DNA from 2 places in the Agathobacter sp. LCP21S3_B2 genome. Region 2 is predicted to be linked to the other one. Evidence: a T-box and tRNA genes for the amino acid it is inferred to sense, from the RefSeq annotation. Region 2 holds a T-box; the other holds one or more tRNA genes.
What was found. The T-box of region 2 lies ahead of metG (methionine--tRNA ligase). A T-box ahead of a tRNA ligase gene usually reads a tRNA of that ligase, here a tRNA-Met.
Positions count from the first base shown of each region.

Region 1: it encodes a tRNA-Met, which carries the amino acid that the T-box ahead of metG (methionine--tRNA ligase) is inferred to sense. The anticodon was not compared.

Region 1 covers NZ_JBQKGQ010000010.1:32,779-42,624, forward strand. Annotated here, with positions in the region: gene ACTQ1L_RS08645 (hypothetical protein) at 1-318, shown strand, start outside; gene ACTQ1L_RS08650 (YqeG family HAD IIIA-type phosphatase) at 315-821, shown strand; gene rpiB (ribose 5-phosphate isomerase B) at 861-1,304, shown strand; gene efp (elongation factor P) at 1,423-1,980, shown strand; gene ACTQ1L_RS08665 (oligosaccharide flippase family protein) at 2,040-3,347, opposite strand; gene ACTQ1L_RS08670 (Cof-type HAD-IIB family hydrolase) at 3,482-4,312, opposite strand; gene ACTQ1L_RS08675 (homocysteine S-methyltransferase family protein) at 4,511-6,961, shown strand; tRNA gene ACTQ1L_RS08680 (tRNA-Val) at 7,040-7,112, shown strand; tRNA gene ACTQ1L_RS08685 (tRNA-Met) at 7,139-7,212, shown strand; tRNA gene ACTQ1L_RS08690 (tRNA-Val) at 7,236-7,308, shown strand; tRNA gene ACTQ1L_RS08695 (tRNA-Met) at 7,335-7,408, shown strand; gene ACTQ1L_RS08700 (5' nucleotidase, NT5C type) at 7,477-8,544, shown strand; gene ACTQ1L_RS08705 (O-acetylhomoserine aminocarboxypropyltransferase/cysteine synthase family protein) at 8,691-9,846, shown strand, end outside.
Region 2 covers NZ_JBQKGQ010000011.1:107,171-117,016, reverse strand. Annotated here, with positions in the region: gene ACTQ1L_RS09760 (manganese efflux pump MntP) at 1-554, shown strand, start outside; gene ACTQ1L_RS09755 (calcium/sodium antiporter) at 661-1,629, shown strand; T-box leader at 1,732-1,976, shown strand; gene metG (methionine--tRNA ligase) at 2,136-4,157, shown strand; gene ACTQ1L_RS09745 (NUDIX hydrolase) at 4,357-4,914, shown strand; gene ACTQ1L_RS09740 (hypothetical protein) at 5,176-5,382, shown strand; gene ACTQ1L_RS09735 (flagellar protein FlaG) at 5,591-6,052, shown strand; gene ACTQ1L_RS09730 (flagellar cap protein FliD N-terminal domain-containing protein) at 6,062-6,790, shown strand; gene fliD (flagellar filament capping protein FliD) at 6,991-8,766, shown strand; gene fliS (flagellar export chaperone FliS) at 8,858-9,253, shown strand; gene ACTQ1L_RS09715 (flagellar protein FliT) at 9,338-9,814, shown strand.

The sequences.
Region 1 (9,846 bases), on a different contig from region 2:
TCAAAGCAGGCGGTGGATGACACAGCTTCGCAGCAATCCATTGCTGATGATACAGCTGATTACGAGGCTGCAAGGGCAAGGCAGAGCTTTACTTCGCTTGATTATGCAAATACATATGATTCCAATGCGAGCTATGAGCTTAAGGGTGCTGACAGTGATATCAGCTCGCTTGATGTCACAAAGGCAGTATACAATTTAGACAAGGATAAGGTATTGCAGCAGTATCAGCATTTTGTCGGCAGCGCGGATGGTATGATTATGCAACATGCGGCCTTGAATGAACAGATTAACAGGGAGACAGAGAATTTTATACTATGAGTTTTTTATACCCGGGAGAGTACATTGACTCGACATATAGCATAGATTTTGATAAATTATATAAGGAGGGATACAGGGGCATTATTTTTGATATCGACAACACCCTTGTGACTCATGGTTCGCCTGCTGATGAGCGGGCGATTGCATTGTTTAAGCATCTTAAGGAGCTTGGCTTTTCGTGTCTGGTGCTCTCAAACAATAAGGAGCCGCGTGTGAAGAGCTTTGCTAAGCAGCTTGGGATAAAGTATATCTACAAGGCAGGAAAGCCCAAGCCGTCCGGCTATCGTACGGCGATGGAGAAGCTTGGCACAGATACGAAAAACACTCTTTTTGTGGGAGATCAGATATTTACAGATATCATCGGAGCTAATCTTACGGGCATCAGATCAATACTTGTAGCACCTATTGACCCACATGAGGAGATACAGATTGTGCTTAAGCGCTTTATTGAAAAGCCTGTAATTGCATGCTACAAGAGGCATTTGAAGAAAGTAAATAAATAATTTTTAACTAATAATTTAAAATTTGGAGGCATATATATTATGAAGATTGCAATCGGAAACGATCACGCAGCAGTTGAGCTTAAAAAGACAATAATGGAGTACGTTGAGAGCATGGGGCACGAGGTGACCAACTTCGGCACAGATTCAAGTGAGAGTTGCAATTACCCGGAGTATGGTGAGAAGGTGGCTAATGCAGTGGCGTCAGGCGAGTTTGACTGCGGAATACTGATATGCGGTACCGGTGTAGGTATCTCAATAGCAGCCAATAAGGTCAACGGTATCCGTGCGGCAGTTTGTTCAGACACAGCCACAGCACGCCTTGTAAAACAGCACAACAATGCCAATATCATAGCCTTTGGTGAGAGGATTGTAGGTGTTGAGCTTGCAAAGGATATCGTAAAGGCTTATCTGACAGCCGAGTTTGAGGGCAGCAGACACGCAAAGAGAATAGCTATGATATCGGATATCGAGGCTAGAAACTAATATAAAACCAATACAAATTCATGCAATAGAAAATAAATACTTGAAATGTATTGCTTTTTATTGTAGAATGGACGAATGAGAGAGCTTAGGCTCGCACGATTTAAGGAGGAAGTAACTAATGATTTCAGCAGGAGATTTCAGAAACGGTGTTACTATCGAGTTCGAGGGAAACATCTATCAGATTATCGAATTTCAGCATGTTAAACCAGGAAAAGGTGCAGCATTTGTACGTACAAAGTTAAAGAATATCATCAGTGGTGGTGTTGTTGAGAAGACATTCCGTCCAACAGAGAAATGCCCTACAGCACACATTGACCGTAAGGATATGCAGTATCTTTATGCAGATGATGATTTCTATCATTTCATGGATGTTGAGACATATGACCAGATTGACTTACCAAAGGATGAGGTTGGCGATTCTCTCAAGTTTGTAAAAGAGAACGAGATGTGTAAGGTTTGCTCACACAAGGGCAATGTATTTGCAGTTGAGCCACCACTTTTCGTTGAGCTTACTGTTACAGAGACAGAGCCTGGCTTTAAGGGTGATACAGCAACAGGTGCTACAAAGCCTGCTACAGTTGAGACAGGTGCTACAGTTTATGTACCACTTTTTGTTGAGACAGATGATGTTATCAAGATTGATACAAGAACAGGTGAGTACCTTTCACGTGTATAATCTGTAGTTTTAAGAGTCTGCACATATTCCGGTATGCTTGGAGTATGTGCAGGCTTTTTTTATTTGTGTGCTGTGTGGCAGGTGAGAATTCCGACAGCAAGTGTCATAAACACATGCGACACAAGCATAGCCCACAGATATGCATCTATCCCATAGTGGGGGACGAGAAGCATAATCATCAGAATTCTTATCGCACAGGTGAGCAGATTGACGAAGAGCACCTGCTTTGCTTTGCCCAGACCATGCAGTATGCTGCAGAGCATTCCACTTATGTGCATCAACGGGCACAGAAAACACAGCCTTCTAAGAAAATATCCACAAAGCTTCGATGAGAAAAGAAAAACCCCTATAAAATCCGACAGCAGATAGAATATGCATGTAAAGATAAGTCCAAAGCATAGCCCGAATAAGGCACAGGAGTTTATGGTTTTAGTGATTTTTGTATCCTTTCCGGCGGCATTTGCTTCAGAAATGGATGGCAGAAGCATCACGCAGGCGCAGCTGCAAAGCACACCGGGGAATAAAAGTACGGGAAGGGTGAGACCGGAAATGGTTCCGAATATGTCAAGGGCCAATGCCGGTGATAGTCCGTAGAGTTTAAGAGTTCTCGGGATAAGCACATTTTCGACGGAGGATGAAAAGCTTGCCAATATGTAGTTAAGCGATAAAGGGATGAAAAGCGCAGCCATGCCATAGGCTGTTGTTTTCAGGCTTTTGACGGATATTTTAAAGTATGAGAAATCTTTTTTTATTGTGATAACGGAAAAGACGGTTGCGCTCGCTTCGCCTGCCACGATGCCGTATATAGAGTATACAGGCTTAAAGCAGCTGCCCCCGTCAGATAGTATTGCGTATATCAGATAGCAGGTGCCAATGCGTGCGGTCTGCTCAATTAATTGAGTGGCAGCTGGAACGGCTGCTTTTTTCAATCCATAATAGTATCCGTTTATGCAGGAATGGATAGCAGCGGGCAGAATGGAAAAGGACAGCGCCTTGACAAGCTCTGTACAGCGTGACTCACTTAAAATACAAATGCTTATGTAGTGGGCATTGGAATACATAATAATTGTGAGTAAAAGAGCAATGGTGGCTGACATAATTATTGCGCAAATGAGTATAATCTGTCTGTTTTGAGGCTTTTCGGCAACAAGCTTTGATGTAGCGGTCTGAAAACCGTTGCAGCAGAGTGACATGCATACGGACATGAGTGGAATCACAAGCTGATAGAGTCCAAGACCTGTTGAGCCCATGACGTTATTAAGAAATATGCGAAAGAAAAAACCCATAAACCGACTGGTTGTTCCGGCAAGTGTCAGGAAGATAGTTCCGGTCACAAGTGGATTGGATAAATATTTTTTTACAATCAAAAAATCACCTGTCATATGTTGTCTTAGAAGTATATGTGCTTCCGGGGATATATATGACAGATGATTGTTTTATTGTGTGTCAAACAGCTATTATGATCTTATATGACAGTTATCGCTATCTTAATGATGTGAGATTAACCCATAAAGTGGCGGATAGCCTTGGCTACGCCGTCATTTTCGTTTGTGTCGGTGACGTAATCAGCCTGTGCCTTAAGCTCATCGGTTGCATTTCCCATGGCCACGCCGATGTGTGCGGCTTTTACGATAGCCATGTCGTTTTCGGTGTCACCGACAGCCATTGTCTCATCAGCTGCTATATTCAGGATTTGAGCCAGCTTGTGAAGTGCCACACCTTTGTCAACGCCTGCTTTTGTGAATTCCAGATTACCGTAGCCACCGCTTACGAGCGTGATTTCAGGGATTTTTTTCAGATGTTCAAATACTTCGTCGCGGCAGTAGTAGTTATCATCTGCATCCTTTGGGAAATTGATGGTCATTTTCTGCATATGGTAATTGTTTTCGCGCATCATTTCAGTGATATCGTTCACACGTTTTCTGGTTGTCATGATGTATTCCTTAATAGAAGGAGGCATTTTGAGCTCCTTTGCATCCTCGAGACACTTGTATGGAGAATAGCCACAGCCGTTTATGAAGGCATCCATATGAACGCGCTTTGTCATCAGATAATCAATTATTGAAAACGCTGTCTCATCAGAAAGGCAGTTTTCGTAAAGACATTTTTGGGTGTCAATCTCGTAGATTGCACTTCCGTTTGCAGTGATAGCGTAGCGGATGCCGGTGTCCTTAATTGCCTCAAACGGCAGCCCTCCTAATGGACGGCCGGTGGAGATGACCACATTTATTCCGGCAGCAGTTGCCTCTTTTATAGCTTTTATATTTTCCTTGGATATCTGACTTTTGTTGTTGAAAAGTGTTCCGTCAAGATCTAAAGCGATAAGTTTCATAAGAAATCCTTTCTTTTGTTTGAAAAATATAGTGTTTTAGTATATTATGTGAATAGACTATTGATTTTTTTGTTTTAAAATCGGTTACAATGATAATATAAATTATCACAAATTTCAAGGATGAAGAGCACATAGCTTTTGCTTTGAAATACTTTACACTGTGGAGTAAATAACAGCTGAAACAGAAAAGGAAACGAAATGACAAGAGAAGAATTCAGAAAATATATCAGAGAAAACATAGTTATCCTGGATGGAGCGACCGGTACAAACCTGATGGCAGCGGGCATGCCGGTAGGGGTGTGTCCGGAGGAATGGGTGATGGAGCATCCGCAGGTGATTCTTGATTTGCAGAAGGCTTATGTCGATAACGGCACGAATATTGTTTATGCACCTACATTTACAGGAAACCGGATTAAGCTTTTAGAATATGGTTTACAGGAGAAAATTAACGAGATAAATACCACACTGGTTGGCCTGTCAAAGCAGGCTGTAGGGGATAGGGCACTTGTAGCAGCAGACATGACGATGACCGGCAGACAGCTTTTTCCACTCGGGGATCTGATGTTTGAGGAGCTTTTGGAGGTGTACAAGGAGCAGGCGAGGATCCTTGATGCGGCGGGCGCAGATGTTTTTGTGGTTGAGACAATGATGAGTCTTCAGGAGTGCAGAGCGGCAGTGCTTGCTATAAAAGAGGTAAGCGACCTGCCTATTATGGTGACACTCACCTATAACGAGGATGGCAGGACTCTTTTTGGTACACCGCCTGAGACAGCAGTTGTTGTGCTGCAGTCACTTGGAGTGGATGCAATCGGTGTGAACTGTTCGACGGGACCAGCTGAGATGATAGCGCTGGTTGAAAAAATGGCAGAGTACTCTACAGTTCCTCTTATTGCAAAGCCAAATGCCGGGCTTCCGGAGCTTGAGGACGGTAAAACTGTATACAAGATGACTCCGGATATGTTTGCGAATGCGATGAAAGGGCTTGTGAAGGCAGGTGCATCTATTGTCGGAGGCTGTTGTGGCACCACGCCGGAGCATATACGTGCTCTCACAGAGGCCGTAAAGTCAATGCCTGTTCATAAGCCGCTTGAGCACCATAGAAGAGTGCTTGCGTCCGAACGGAAGAATGTAGAGATTGACTTAGATGGCAACTTTACTGTGGTCGGAGAGAGAATCAATCCTACAGGCAAGAAAAAGCTGCAGGCACAGCTTCGTGAGGGAAAGCTTGACCTGGTGCGCCAGATGGCTATGGAGCAGGAGACAAATGGTGCGAGAATACTTGATATCAATATGGGCATGAATGGTATCGATGAGAAGGAGATGATGAAATCGGTTATATATGAGGTTTCATCTACAGTGGACTGTCCACTTTGTATTGATTCAAGCTATGTGGAGGTAATAGAGGAGGCTCTTAAGATTTATCCGGGAAGAGCTCTCATCAATTCTATTTCCCTTGAGACAGAAAAGATGGAAAAGCTTCTGCCTCTTGCGGCAAAATATGGGGCGATGTTTATACTCTTACCACTTTCGGATGCAGGATTGCCAAAGGATGTCGAGGAGAAAAAGCAGATTATAAATACTATTTATGACAAGGCACTTTCGCTTGGAATGGCACATGAGGATATCGTGGTGGATGGACTTGTTGCGACAATAGGTGCAAATCCAAAGGCCGCAATCGAGTGCTATGAGACCATTGCGTACTGCAAGGATGAGAAAAAGCTTCCTACAATATGCGGACTTTCAAATATATCCTTCGGACTGCCTGAGCGTATGTACGTGAACACAGCGTTTCTTACAATGGCCATATGCAAGGGACTCACCATGGCTATTGCCAATCCATCACAGGAGCTTTTGATGAATGCTGCATTTGCATCGGATATGCTGCTCGACAGACCTGACAGCGATATAGCATACATCGAGCGCATGAGCAGGCTTGCGGAGGAAAAGGCCCAATATGAGACTGTTGTTGTGAAAAAGTCGGACAATGATGCGTCTGCTTCAAACGACACATGCGCAGTGGGCAGTAAGGATGCGGTATTTCAGGCTGTCTTAAAGGGAAACAAGGGCAGTATAATTGATGAAGTAAAGAAAATGCTTTCTGATGGGGCAAAGCCTGACGAGATTATTAATAACAGCCTGATTCCGGCTATTAATGAGGTGGGAGAGCTTTTCAACCAGAAGAAGTATTTCCTGCCACAGCTTATCGGCAGTGCAAATACCATGAAGCTTGCTATAGAACATCTCGAGCCACTGCTTGAGAAGAAAGACTCAGGGGAGGATATGCCGACTCTTGTCATTGCAACGGTGGAGGGGGATATCCATGATATAGGAAAGAACCTTGTTGTGCTTATGCTTAAAAACTATGGCTACAACGTGATTGATATGGGAAAGGATGTGCCTTGTGAGGATATTGTCAACAAGGCGATTGAGACGAATGCGGCGGTTATCGGACTGTCAGCTCTTATGACTACAACCATGATGCGCATGAAGGATGTAGTGGAAATCTGCAAGGAAAAGGGCTGTAAGAGTAAGGTTGTAATCGGTGGAGCCTGCATTACACAGAGCTTTGCAGACGAGATAGGAGCTGACGGATATTCAAAGGATGCAGCAGAGTGCGTGAAACTTGTGGAGAGACTTCTGAATAGTTAAAATTTTTTAAATAAAATGAAAAAAGTTGTTGACAATAAGGTGCCGACTGTATATAATAATCAAGTCGGTTGACGACATGGGATCTTAGCTCAGCTGGGAGAGCATCTGCCTTACAAGCAGAGGGTCACAGGTTCGAGCCCTGTAGGTCCCATCCTTTTAAAGGATATCAATCAATATGGCGAGGTGGCTCAACTGGCTAGAGCGTCCGGTTCATACCCGGGAGGTTGAGAGTTCGAGTCTCTCCCTCGCTACTTTACTTCAGCAGAAGTGACACGGGATCTTAGCTCAGCTGGGAGAGCATCTGCCTTACAAGCAGAGGGTCACAGGTTCGAGCCCTGTAGGTCCCATCCTTTTAAAGGTATCAATCAAATATGGCGAGGTGGCTCAACTGGCTAGAGCGTCCGGTTCATACCCGGGAGGTTGAGAGTTCGAGTCTCTCCCTCGCTACTTGTTAAGACTTGCAGTTGTTGCAGGTCTTTTTGTTATAAATAGTTACGAAACAGAAAGGGATAAGCATGATAAGACCTAAAATAGGACTTGACTGGGATGATGTGACAGCCCCATTCAACAGTATAGCCATAGATATGGCAAACAAAAAATATAATATCACCCCACCGCTTGAACTGGAGGATATAGATTCGTGGGAGAATACCGGCAGAGCCTCTGTCATAAAGGAATTTTACCGGGATAATACACTTTACGAGAGGCAGAAGCCTACAGAAGAGACAAAGCGGATGATAAGAAAGCTCATGGATATCGGAGAGGTATATTTTATCACGGCGGTGGCACCGGGCTTCATGGGAGTGAGGGCGAGTCAGATAATGGAGGCATTTCCTGATTTTCCGACAGAAAATATCATACTTGGCAATGCAAAAAATCTCGTGCAGTTTGATATTATTTTAGATGATGCCATACACAATGTGCTTGAGACACCGGCCACATATCCTGTGCTCATGCGAAAGCCGTGGAATTCAAAAATGACAGGACTTTTATCTGTTAATAATATCACAGAGTTTGTATATCTCGTGGAGCAGATAATAAATGCGTCACTATATAGAAATAAAAATATAAAGAATCCGTCAGTTGTGGCGCTTGTCGGACCATCAGGCTCGGGAAAGACAGCGCTATCAGACAGTCTGTGCGCCATGGAGCAGTTTGAGAATCCGAAAACATACTGTACCAAGCCCGGAGATAAGCACAGGTACCTGACGGAGGAGGAGTTCAATGCGCAGGATTTCTTTGAAAAGACAAGATATGCAGGAATACAGTATGGCACCAAAATGGAGGATATAGAGGCAGTGCTTGAAAAGGGACATTTTGTCGTGATGCCACTTGACATGTGCGGTGCCATTGCAATGAAGCGTCATTTTCCTACTGTAATAGTGTATGTGGCACGTGACAAGGAGCTCTTAATCCGGGATATCATAGAACAGGATTACTCGATAGAAGAAAAGACACTTCGTATTCTGTCCATAGATGCCGAGAAACGTAACCGCCAGATATGTGATTATGCAGTAAATAACATGGACGTTGGTGCAGCTACGAGAGAACTTGCAGATGTTTTAAAGAATATGCAGCTATAAAATATGTTTATAGCAAGCTCTTAGTTATAAGTATTAACACTTTTCCTAGAAAGATGGTATGATATGTTTAGTTCAAGGGAACAGCATCCCGAAATTAAAATTAAAAACAAATAACATTAACATATCATTAATAGGAGGATATTAATATGAGCAAGAAACATTATGCAGACAGAAATTTGAAATTTGAGACATTACAATTACATGTAGGACAGGAAACACCTGATCCGGTTACAGATGCGAGAGCAGTTCCAATCTACCTTACTTCATCATATGTGTTCCATAACAGTGAGCATGCGGCAGACAGATTCGGACTCAGAGATGCAGGAAATATATACGGCAGACTGACAAACCCTACAGAGGATGTATTTGAGAGAAGAATTGCAGCACTCGAGGGTGGCGTGGCAGCACTTGCTGTTGGTTCCGGAGCAGCGGCACTCACATATGCTTTCCAGGCAGTAGCACACGCAGGTGACCATATTGTTGCAGCAAAGAATATCTACGGCGGTACATACAATCTCTTGGCACACACACTTCCTGATTACGGAATTGAGGCTACATTCGTAGATCCATTCGATTATGATGGAATCAAGGCTGCCATCAAAGAGAATACAAAAGCTATTGAAATCGAGACACTCGGAAATCCAAACTCAGAGGTAGTAGATATCGAAAAAATTGCAAATATCGCTCATGAGGCAGGAATCCCGCTTATCGTAGATAATACCTTTGCTACACCATATCTTGTCCGTCCGATTGAGTACGGTGCTGATATCGTGGTTCACTCAGCAACAAAGTTCATCGGTGGACACGGAACAACAATTGGTGGAGTCATAATTGACAGCGGTAAATTCGACTGGACACAGAATGATAAATGGCCATGGCTTGTAGAGCCAAACGTATCATACCACGGAGTAAGCTTTGCAAAGGATTGCGCACCGGCAGCATTTGCGACATATATCAGGGCAATTTTACTTCGTGATACAGGAGCAACAATTTCGCCTGTTCATTCATTTATCTTCCTTCAGGGACTTGAGACACTTTCGCTTCGTGTGGAGCGTCATGTTGAGAATGCACTCAAGGTAGTTCAGTACTTAAAGGATCAGCCACTCGTAGAGAAGGTTAATCATCCATCTATTTCAGAGGATAAAGAGCAGCAGGAACTTTACAAGAAATACTTCCCTAACGGAGGCGGCTCTATATTTACATTCGAGATTAAGGGTGGAGCAAAGGAAGCGCAGAAATTTATTGACAACCTTGAGCTTTTCTCACTGCTTGCAAACGTAGCTGATGTTAAGTCACTTGCTA
Region 2 (9,846 bases):
TAGGTTTGTCAATGGACGCCTTCGCAGTATCCATCTGCAAGGGACTTGGAATGACAAAGGTAAACAGAAAGCAGGCGCTGACAATCGGTCTGTATTTCGGAGGCTTTCAGGCGCTCATGCCGTTTATCGGCTATATGCTTGGCATCCGGTTTGAGAAGTACATCACAAGCATTGACCACTGGATAGCATTCATTCTGCTGGGCTTTATCGGTGGCAAGATGGTTTATGAGGCAGTGAAGGAAAAGGATGATGACGCGGTCGTGGAAAAAGACCTGGCGCTCAATCAGGGAGAGATGCTTCTGCTTGCAATTGCGACAAGCATCGATGCGCTTGCAGTCGGAATTATGTTTGCATTTACCTATGACAGCTTAAACATCTACTGGGCTATTGCAATCATCGGATTTACAACCTTCGTGCTCTCAATCATCGGAGTCATAGTCGGAAACTTTTTCGGCAATAAATATAAAAAGAAATCAGAGATAGCCGGAGGAATCATTCTCATACTCATAGGCGTGAAGATATTGCTTGAGCACCTGGGAATTATAAGCTTTTAATGAGCGTGTTATGATATGACAGAAACTGTGGCTGGGATATTACATTTCAGATACTATAAGAAATGAAATAATATAGAATACAAAAATAAAAAATGGAGGAATCAACATGGAAAATTTCATCAATAATGCACCGTTTATAGTGGTGCTGCTCTGCCTCATAGTGGGCTTTGTGTTTTTGGTAAAGGGCGCAGACCTGTTCGTGGAGGGCAGCTCAAACGTGGCAAAGCGCTTCAAGGTGCCGTCGCTTATCATTGGACTGACAATTGTTGCGATGGGAACCTCACTTCCTGAAACAGCGGTCAGTGTGGCAGCATCAATAGCACACAACAATACGCTTGCAGTCAGCAACGTGACAGGCTCAAACATATTTAACCTCATGGTAGTAATCGGTGTGTGCGCTTTGATGACACCGGTCGTGGTGGACGGAGCATCCTTAAAAAGGGACTTCCCATTCTCGATGATATGTGCCATTTTACTTCTTGTCATGGGAACAATCGGCATGATACTCGGCAGAGCGGACGGAATAATACTGCTCGGCTGCTTTGCAGGATATATTTTCTACCTTATCAGACACACATTAAAGCAGAACAGGCAGTCATCAGATGAGGAGGTCGATGAGATACCTCTCATCTCAATGCCAAAAGCAGTGATTTTCATTCTAATCGGAGCTGTCGGCATCGCAGTAGGTGGAGATGTCGTAGTAGACAGTGCAAGCCGCATAGCGATTGACCTTGGAATGAGCCAGACACTCGTCGGACTAACCATCGTATCTATCGGAACATCACTTCCGGAGCTTGTGACATCAATAGTCGCAGCCAGAAAAAACGAGGTCGATATGGCACTCGGAAATGCAGTCGGCTCATGCATTTTCAACATACTCATGGTGCTCGGAATTGCATCAGCCATCAGCCCGATAGCATTCATACAGGAAAATATCATAGATATTATAGTGCTTGTGGTATTTTCACTCATCGTGTGGATTATGGCATGGACAAAGCGTGAGATAAAAAGAGGCGAGGGCATCATCATGCTGCTAATGTATGCGGCATATACAGCGTATATTATTATACGATAGGGTAAAACAAGATTAAAATAGATAAAAACAGATAAACTTATTCTTGTTGAATTACAACAGTTGACAATTTAAAAGCCACATGCTACTCTAGAAATGTATGAGATAAAAGCGACGAAAAAGAGAGTACTTTTATGGCAGATTTACAGAGAAATCCCACACAGGCTGAGAGGGGATGACCTAAAGTAGGAGGAACATGGCTTTGGAGCAGCAGTATCGAACCATTGGCTAGATACTGACAGGAACCGCCTGTTATAGCGGAAAGAGGCGCAGCAGAGCCGGCAAAAGATGCCGGATGATTTTGATAGCTGCGTGAAGAGAAGTGGTACCACGATATAATCGTCTTCTTGGGAGTTTTCTCCTGAGGAGGCGTTTTTTAGCGTATAAAAGAAGTATGATGAGCATAAAGAATGTGCTTTATGCGAAATCAGACGGCATAAGTTATGTATTTATACGCATTTTGAGAAAAACAGGAGGAAACTAAATTGGCAAACAAAGGTAAATATTACATGACAACAGCCATTGCGTACACATCAGGCAAGCCACATATCGGAAACACATATGAGATCATCCTTGCAGACGCAATCGCCAGATACAAGAGAGCAGAGGGATACGACGTATATTTCCAGACAGGAACAGATGAGCACGGACAGAAAATCCAGGAAAAGGCTGAGGCAGCCGGAATTTCACCGAAGGAGTATGTAGATCAGATTTCAGGTGAGGTAAAGAAAATCTGGGATCTGGTAAATTCATCATATGACAATTTTGTCCGCACAACAGATGAGGACCATGAGAAATGTGTAAAGAAAATCTTCAAGAAGCTTTACGATCAGGGCGACATCTACAAGGGCTCATACGAGGGACTTTACTGTACACCATGTGAGTCATTCTGGACAGAGTCACAGCTCGTGGACGGAAAATGCCCGGACTGCGGACGTGAGGTACAGCCTGCGAAGGAGGAGGCATACTTCTTCAAGATGAGCAAATATGCAGACAGACTCATCGACTACATCAACACACACCCTGATTTCATCCAGCCGGTTTCAAGGAAAAACGAGATGATGAACAACTTCCTGCTTCCGGGACTTCAGGATCTTTGCGTATCGAGAACATCATTCAGCTGGGGAATTCCGGTAGATTTCGATCCAGAGCATGTAGTGTATGTATGGCTTGATGCCCTCACAAACTATATCACAAAAATCGGCTACGATCCTGACGGATCATCAGAGCTTTTCAAGAAAAACTGGCCTGCAGATCTGCACCTTATCGGAAAAGATATCGTGCGTTTCCACACTATTTACTGGCCTATTTTCCTTATGGCGCTTGACCTTCCGCTTCCAAAGCAGGTATTCGGACATCCATGGCTGCTTCAGGGCGGTGACAAGATGAGTAAGTCAAAAGGAAACGTTATCTACGCAGACGATATGGTCAGACTTTTTGGCGTGGATGCCACACGTTACTTTGTGCTTCATGAGATGCCATTCGAGAACGACGGAATCATCACATGGGATCTTGTAATCGAGAGATTCAACTCAGACCTTGCGAACATACTCGGAAACCTCGTAAACAGAACAGTTTCCATGAGCAATAAATACTTTGACGGCATTGTAAAGAGCACAGGCGCAACAGGCGATGCAGATCAGACTGCCATTGACGCAGATCTTAAGGCTGTTGTTACCGGCACAAGAGATAAAGTGGCAAAGAAAATGGAAGGACTTCGTGTGGCAGATGCCATCACAGAGGTATTTGCACTTTTCCGCCGCTGCAACAAATACATCGACGAGACAACACCTTGGGTGCTTGCAAAGGACGAGGCACAGCAGGATCGTCTTGCTGAGGTGCTTTACAACCTTACAGAGTCAATCACAATCGGAGCAAGCCTTCTGCATTCATTCCTGCCGGAGACAGCAGAAAAGATTGTAGCACAGCTTAACACAACACTCCGTGATTTCGATGACCTTGACCAATTCGGTCTCTATGAGAGCGGCACAAAGGTTACAGACAAACCTGAGATCCTCTTCGGCAGATTAAAGGCAGAGGATGTGATGCCTGAGGTAGAGAAAATTCAGGCAGCACAAAAGGCAGAGTTTGAGGCTGAGCAGGCTAAGCTTGCAGCAGTAGAGGGTAAGGAAGCATGTGGCTGTGGCGCAGGTGAAAATGCCGCAGACGGTGCAGACCTTGAGCCGATGGATGTGGAAGCAAAGGAAGAAATCACATTTGATGATTTCGAAAAGCTCCAGTTCCAGGTTGGTGAAATAGTAAAATGTGAGGCAGTTGCGAAGTCAAAGAAGCTTCTCTGCTCACAGGTAAAGATTGGAAACCAGACAAAGCAGATAGTATCAGGTATCAGAAAGTACTATTCTCCTGAGGAGATGGTAGGCAAGAAGGTAATGGTTCTCGTAAACTTAAAACCGGCTAAGCTCGCAGGTGTTTTATCAGAGGGAATGTTACTCTGCGCAGAGGATGCAGAGGGCAATCTCGCACTCCTGACACCGGAGAAGCCAATGCCGGCAGGAGCACCTATCGAATAGGACGTAAGCGACGAGAAGTACAAGATTTAAGGCGAATATGAAATTGTGCTTGCATAATTTCATATTTGGCTAAATCGAAGTTCGGCGACCGCCGAACCATCCCGGAAATTCTTGATTTCCGGGATAGGTACTTCAATCAGAAATAAGCTATCATATATCTCAAAAAATGCACTTTATTGAGCCGGGAAAGGAGTCTCATATGGAATATTTTGATATAGTGGACGAGCAGGGAAATCCAACAGGACAGACCGTAGAGCGCAAGCAGGCGCACAGAAACAATATACTTCATAGGACTGCGCATGTCTGGATAGTCAGACGCTGTGGAAATTCCATACAGATACTTTTACAGAAAAGGTGCATGGAAAAAGACTCCTTTCCGGGCTGTTATGACATATCAAGTGCGGGACACATACCAGCCGGTGTGGACTATATACCGTCTGCGCTCAGAGAGCTTAGGGAGGAGCTGGGCCTGACAATAGAGCCCGAACAGCTTATCGACTGTGGACTGCACAGGCACCATGCAGACGAGGTGTTTCACGGAGAGAGATTCCTGGACAACCAGATAAGCAAGGTATTTCTTCTGTGGCTCGATGTGGACGAAGCGGATATCACGGTGCAGAAGGAGGAAATCGACTCTGTAAAGTGGTTTGACTACGCAGAGTGTAAGCAGGACGTAATAGACGGCACGATTCCAAACTGCATAGATGTGGCAGAGCTTGAGATGCTTGAACCACACTTCGATTCGAAGATGGAATAAATAATGGAATAAATATAGGATAAACATAGCTCTAAATTATATGAATATGCTAGTGTACCGACCTGTTCATATTTAGCCAAATAACTTGCCTGAATTTTCATCTGCTGCGTTGTCATCAATTGCCGTAGCCCGCTACGGCTCATTCTTCCGCCTTGCAGAATGAAAAATTCATTCTGCGTCATTTGACTAAATAGCAACATGCCAGTACACTAGTTACCGGACTCACGAAGATGGGCCGGAATAAAGAATGGGGAGGAAACCATGAAATCAACAAAAGACTCTCTCTTAGAGGATATCAAAGCAGAATTTGCCGAGGTCAATGCCATGATGGAGGCGCTCGAAGCAAAGGAGCCTGAGGATGAGGCGAGTGAAGCCTACGATAAGTGGATTGAGGAGTGTGAGCAGCTCGCCATCGAGTCGGAATCACTCATGACACTTATAGATTACAAGATGACGCAGGGACTTTAGAAATAAAGACCTTTAGAAACCAAATAGAACAAAATCCATGGACACAGCGTACGTTAGATATTGGCTGTGTCCTTTTTAATTTGCCCCGGAGAAGATTTATTTTCAATATAAAGTTTCAAAAGAATCAGCCGATATAATTCCTAGAAAGACAGCATAATGTAACCGTAATGATTCAATTGCACACATATATCACACGGAGGTGTTTAAAATGGCAATAGAAGCAATCAAGGGTGCGGGCATGGTTTATCAGGGAAGTACGTCAACCGCACAGGTAAAGGAAGAGTCGCAGAGCAAGGCGGAGGTGTCCAGCAAAGACAATCAGATAGTATCTGACACCGTAGCCAAAGAGACACAGGCGATGAACACAAAGGAAGCAAGCGGGGACACATCAGGCGAGGCCGGCAGCCAGAGCCAGGCACAGCTTGCTGCACAAAAGCAGAATGAGAAAAACATGCAGCTTAAAAAGGCCGTGGATGACATCAACAAAAGAGCCGTAGACGGCCAGTCAGAGGCAGTGTTCGGCATCCATGACAAGACCAACCGCATCACAATAAAGATAATAGACAAAAATACAAAAGAAGTCATCAAAGAGTTCCCGCCGGAGAAGACACTCGACATGATAGCGAAGGTCTGGGAGATGGCAGGACTCATGGTAGATGAGAAGAGATAGGAGGACATCATGGCAATCAGATTATCGGGAATGAATTCGGGCCTCGATACGGATTCAATTGTCAAAGCACTTGTATCAGGCTATACAACCAAGAAAGAAAAATATGAAAAAGCACAGACAAAGCTTGGCTGGAAGCAGGAATCCTGGAAGTCACTGAATACCAAGGTGTACAGTCTGTATAGTAATATATCAAACCTGCGATTTTCAAGTGCCTACAATCTTAAAAAGACATCGGTTTCAGACATGACAAAGGCCACAGTTACAGCATCATCAACAGCTCCAAATGGCACGCAGTCGCTTAAAATAAAGGAGACCGCAAAGGCAGGCTCGCTCACAGGAGCACAGATAAATGCCTCAAGTTCAAAGACCACACTGGCTCAGCTTGGCTATACAGGTGGAGATGCACAGATAAATGTAAATACAGGCGGCACAACAAAGACTATCACGCTGAGCGCGACATCCACAATGTCAGACGTGGAGAAGCAGCTCAAGGAGGCAGGACTTAATGCCAGCTATGACAGCAACTACAAGCGTTTTTACATAAGCTCAAAGGACACAGGTGTGGAGAATGACTTCACTCTCACAGGAGCAAATGCCGCAGGAGCGAGCGCACTCTATAAGCTCGGAATCGCAGTGGGAGCATCGGCAGACGGAACCAGACCAAACCCATATGGAGAGTACGCAGGCCTGTCCGGTAAAAACAACGGTAGCACAAAAAAACCACACAGCAGAATATAGAAGACGCCAGAAACGCATATGTCACAGCAGCAGACAATGTTGCAAAGTACAATGCGCAGAGCAGCAACCTGCTCAATGCCATAACATATGGCAATGCTTATGCGGATGTTCAGGACTTTTATGCAGCACATAGCAGTGCAGACAAGACAAAGCTTGAAACACTTGCAAAACTTGGCTCAGGAAGAGACTCAGCCGTCATAATGAAAAACAGTGATGACAGCTACACCACATACAGTCTGACAACTGCAAAAGACGCAAAGGGCAATGCGGTATACAAATCAGCAGACGGCAAGTACATCTCAGCAGAAGAGACATATACGGCCGACGGCAAAAAATACAAGAAAGATTCCGACGGCAATTATATCAACGCAGATGATGAAACAGATAAATACAGCGGAGATACAGCAAAGCTGACCAAAAACGTGGCATATTATGAGGTTACAGAAAAAATATCATACACATCCACAACCGGCGAGGGCGATGACGCCAGGGAAGTGTCATACACAAAGGTCGGAGACACTGATGAAAAGCTTAAGGATGCAGGCGAAAAAGTATATACCAAGCGCGCGGACGGCAAATATTATGCAGATGGTGAACTGGATGATTCAAAAAACGGCATAACAATCACATCAAAGGCAGATTACACATCCAATGAAGCGTCGCTTACGAATGCGGAGGCTGCAAACACAGCCTATACAGCTCTCACAAATGGTATATCAGAGGCTGATCTGAACACATACACAGCAAACCTGTCAACAGTCACAGCCTTCGAATCATCAGAGGATACAGTGCTGAAAAAGGATGATGATTACACCATAAGCAAGCTCACAGAGGCTGTCCATAGTGCGTATGCGGACAAAGGCGGAAAAGCCGGAGTGCAGGCACTTATATCAGGAACCGGCGCCTATGCATCAGGCAGTGATGCAGTAGATAACAGCTACGCAGGCAGAGTGTCAGCGCTCACAACAGCAGCACAGACAGCACAGGAGACCGTAGACAAAAACAGCATCGTAAAGGAACTTGCAGCAATAAAGGACACAAACTCAGAGGAGTACAAAGCAGCCCTTTCAAAGCTGGTAGATGAAGTGGATGCAGCGTATGACCTGTCATCAAGTGCACAGTACAATACCGATGCCAGCAAGATAGACGGAAAAGACGCCGAAATTGAGTTAAATGGCGTAAAATACACCGGAGCCAGCAACAGCTTCAACATCAATGGACTGAACATTACAGCACTCTCAAAGACCTCCGGCAATGATGAAATCAGCATCACCACAGCCACGGATACACAGGGCATTTATGACAAGATAAAGGACTTCCTGACAGAGTACAACAACGTCATAAACGAGATGACCAAGCTCTACAACGCAGCATCAGCAGGCAGCTATGAGCCACTGACAGATGATGAAAAGGAAAACTTGTCCGACAAAGAGATTGAGAAGTGGGAGCAGAAAATCAAGGATTCATTGCTCAAAAACGATACAACTCTCAGTGGCGTAATGACAGCCATGCAGTCAGCCATGTCATCAGCAGTGGAGATAAACGGCAAGAAATACTCATTCTCAAGTTTCGGAATCCATACGCTTGGCTATCTCAATGCTGCAGACAATGAGCAGAACGCATACCATATCGACGGAGATGAGGATGACACCAACACCTCAGGCAACACAGATAAGCTCATGGCGGCAATCAATAATGACCCTGACAGTGTCATGACATTTATGCAGCAAATCTCCAACAACCTCTACAAGGCAATCGGAGATAAGATGTCATCAACATCACTGAGCTCAGCGTTTACCATATACAACGACAAGCAGATGAGCACAGAGTACAGTGATTACACAAAGCTTATCAAGGAGTGGGAGACAAAGATATCAGACAAGGAAGACTATTACTATAAAAAGTTCTCCGCAATGGAGAGCTCGCTCGCCAAGCTCAACAGTACACAGAGCTCACTAAGCAGCTATTTCTCATAAAGAATAACCATACATGAGTCAGAATGTGTGAAATATATTGAAAATGTACATTTCAACAAACAGTAAATGTACGAAATCAGGGAGGTAACAAATGTTACAAAGCAAAGGATACGCAGTATATGCAAACAGCAAGGTTCAGACAGCATCGCCAGCGGAGCTGACACTCATGCTCTACGAGGCAGCCATCAAGTTCTGCAACATAGCAGAGATGGCTATAGAGAAAAAAGACATACAGAAAGCACACGATAATATCAAAAAGGTAGAGGCAATCATCGAAGAATTTCAGGCCACACTGAATCACAAATATCCGGTAGCAAAGGACTTCGACAAGGTATATACATACCTCATGCAGAGACTGGTTGAGGCCAATATCAAGAAAGATACAAAGATACTCGATGAAGTGCTTGAGCACCTGCGTACCATGAGAGATGCATGGAAAGAGGTCATGCGTGTCACTTGCAACGGAAGCAAGGTAGGCATGTCGTAAAACAAAAAATAATAACGATAAAAGACAAAAAGGCTATTGCAAAGTTATGGAGCTGGGCAATAGCCTTTTTGAAAGGAGAACACCATGGAACAGACATACATCGCAATAATGATACAAAGCCTGGAGAAAAAAGAACAGGTACTTGACAAAATAATAGAGCTTGACACGGTACAGAAAAACCAGCTCGAAGACCCAAATCTCACACCGGACGATTTTGATGATGTTGTAGAGCAGAAATCAAAGCTCATAGAGCAGCTAGACAACCTGGACAGTGGCTTCGAAAAGCTCTTTGAGCGAGTAAAAGAAGATCTTGAAGGCAACAAAGAGACATACAAAGAAGAAATCCGCATCATGCAGGATCATATCCGTAAAATCACAGACAAGAGCGTGAAAATCCAAAGCCAGGAAGCCAGAAACAAAGCCCTTATGACAAACAAATTCAACGGAATAAAAAAACAGGCCAGACAAGTGCGAAAGGGCGCAAATGTGGCCAGCAAATATTATCAGTCAATGACAAAGACCGGATATGTAGATCCACAGTTCATGGATAATAAAAAGTGAAAATGGGTGGATGAAAATGGCGAAAATGGGTG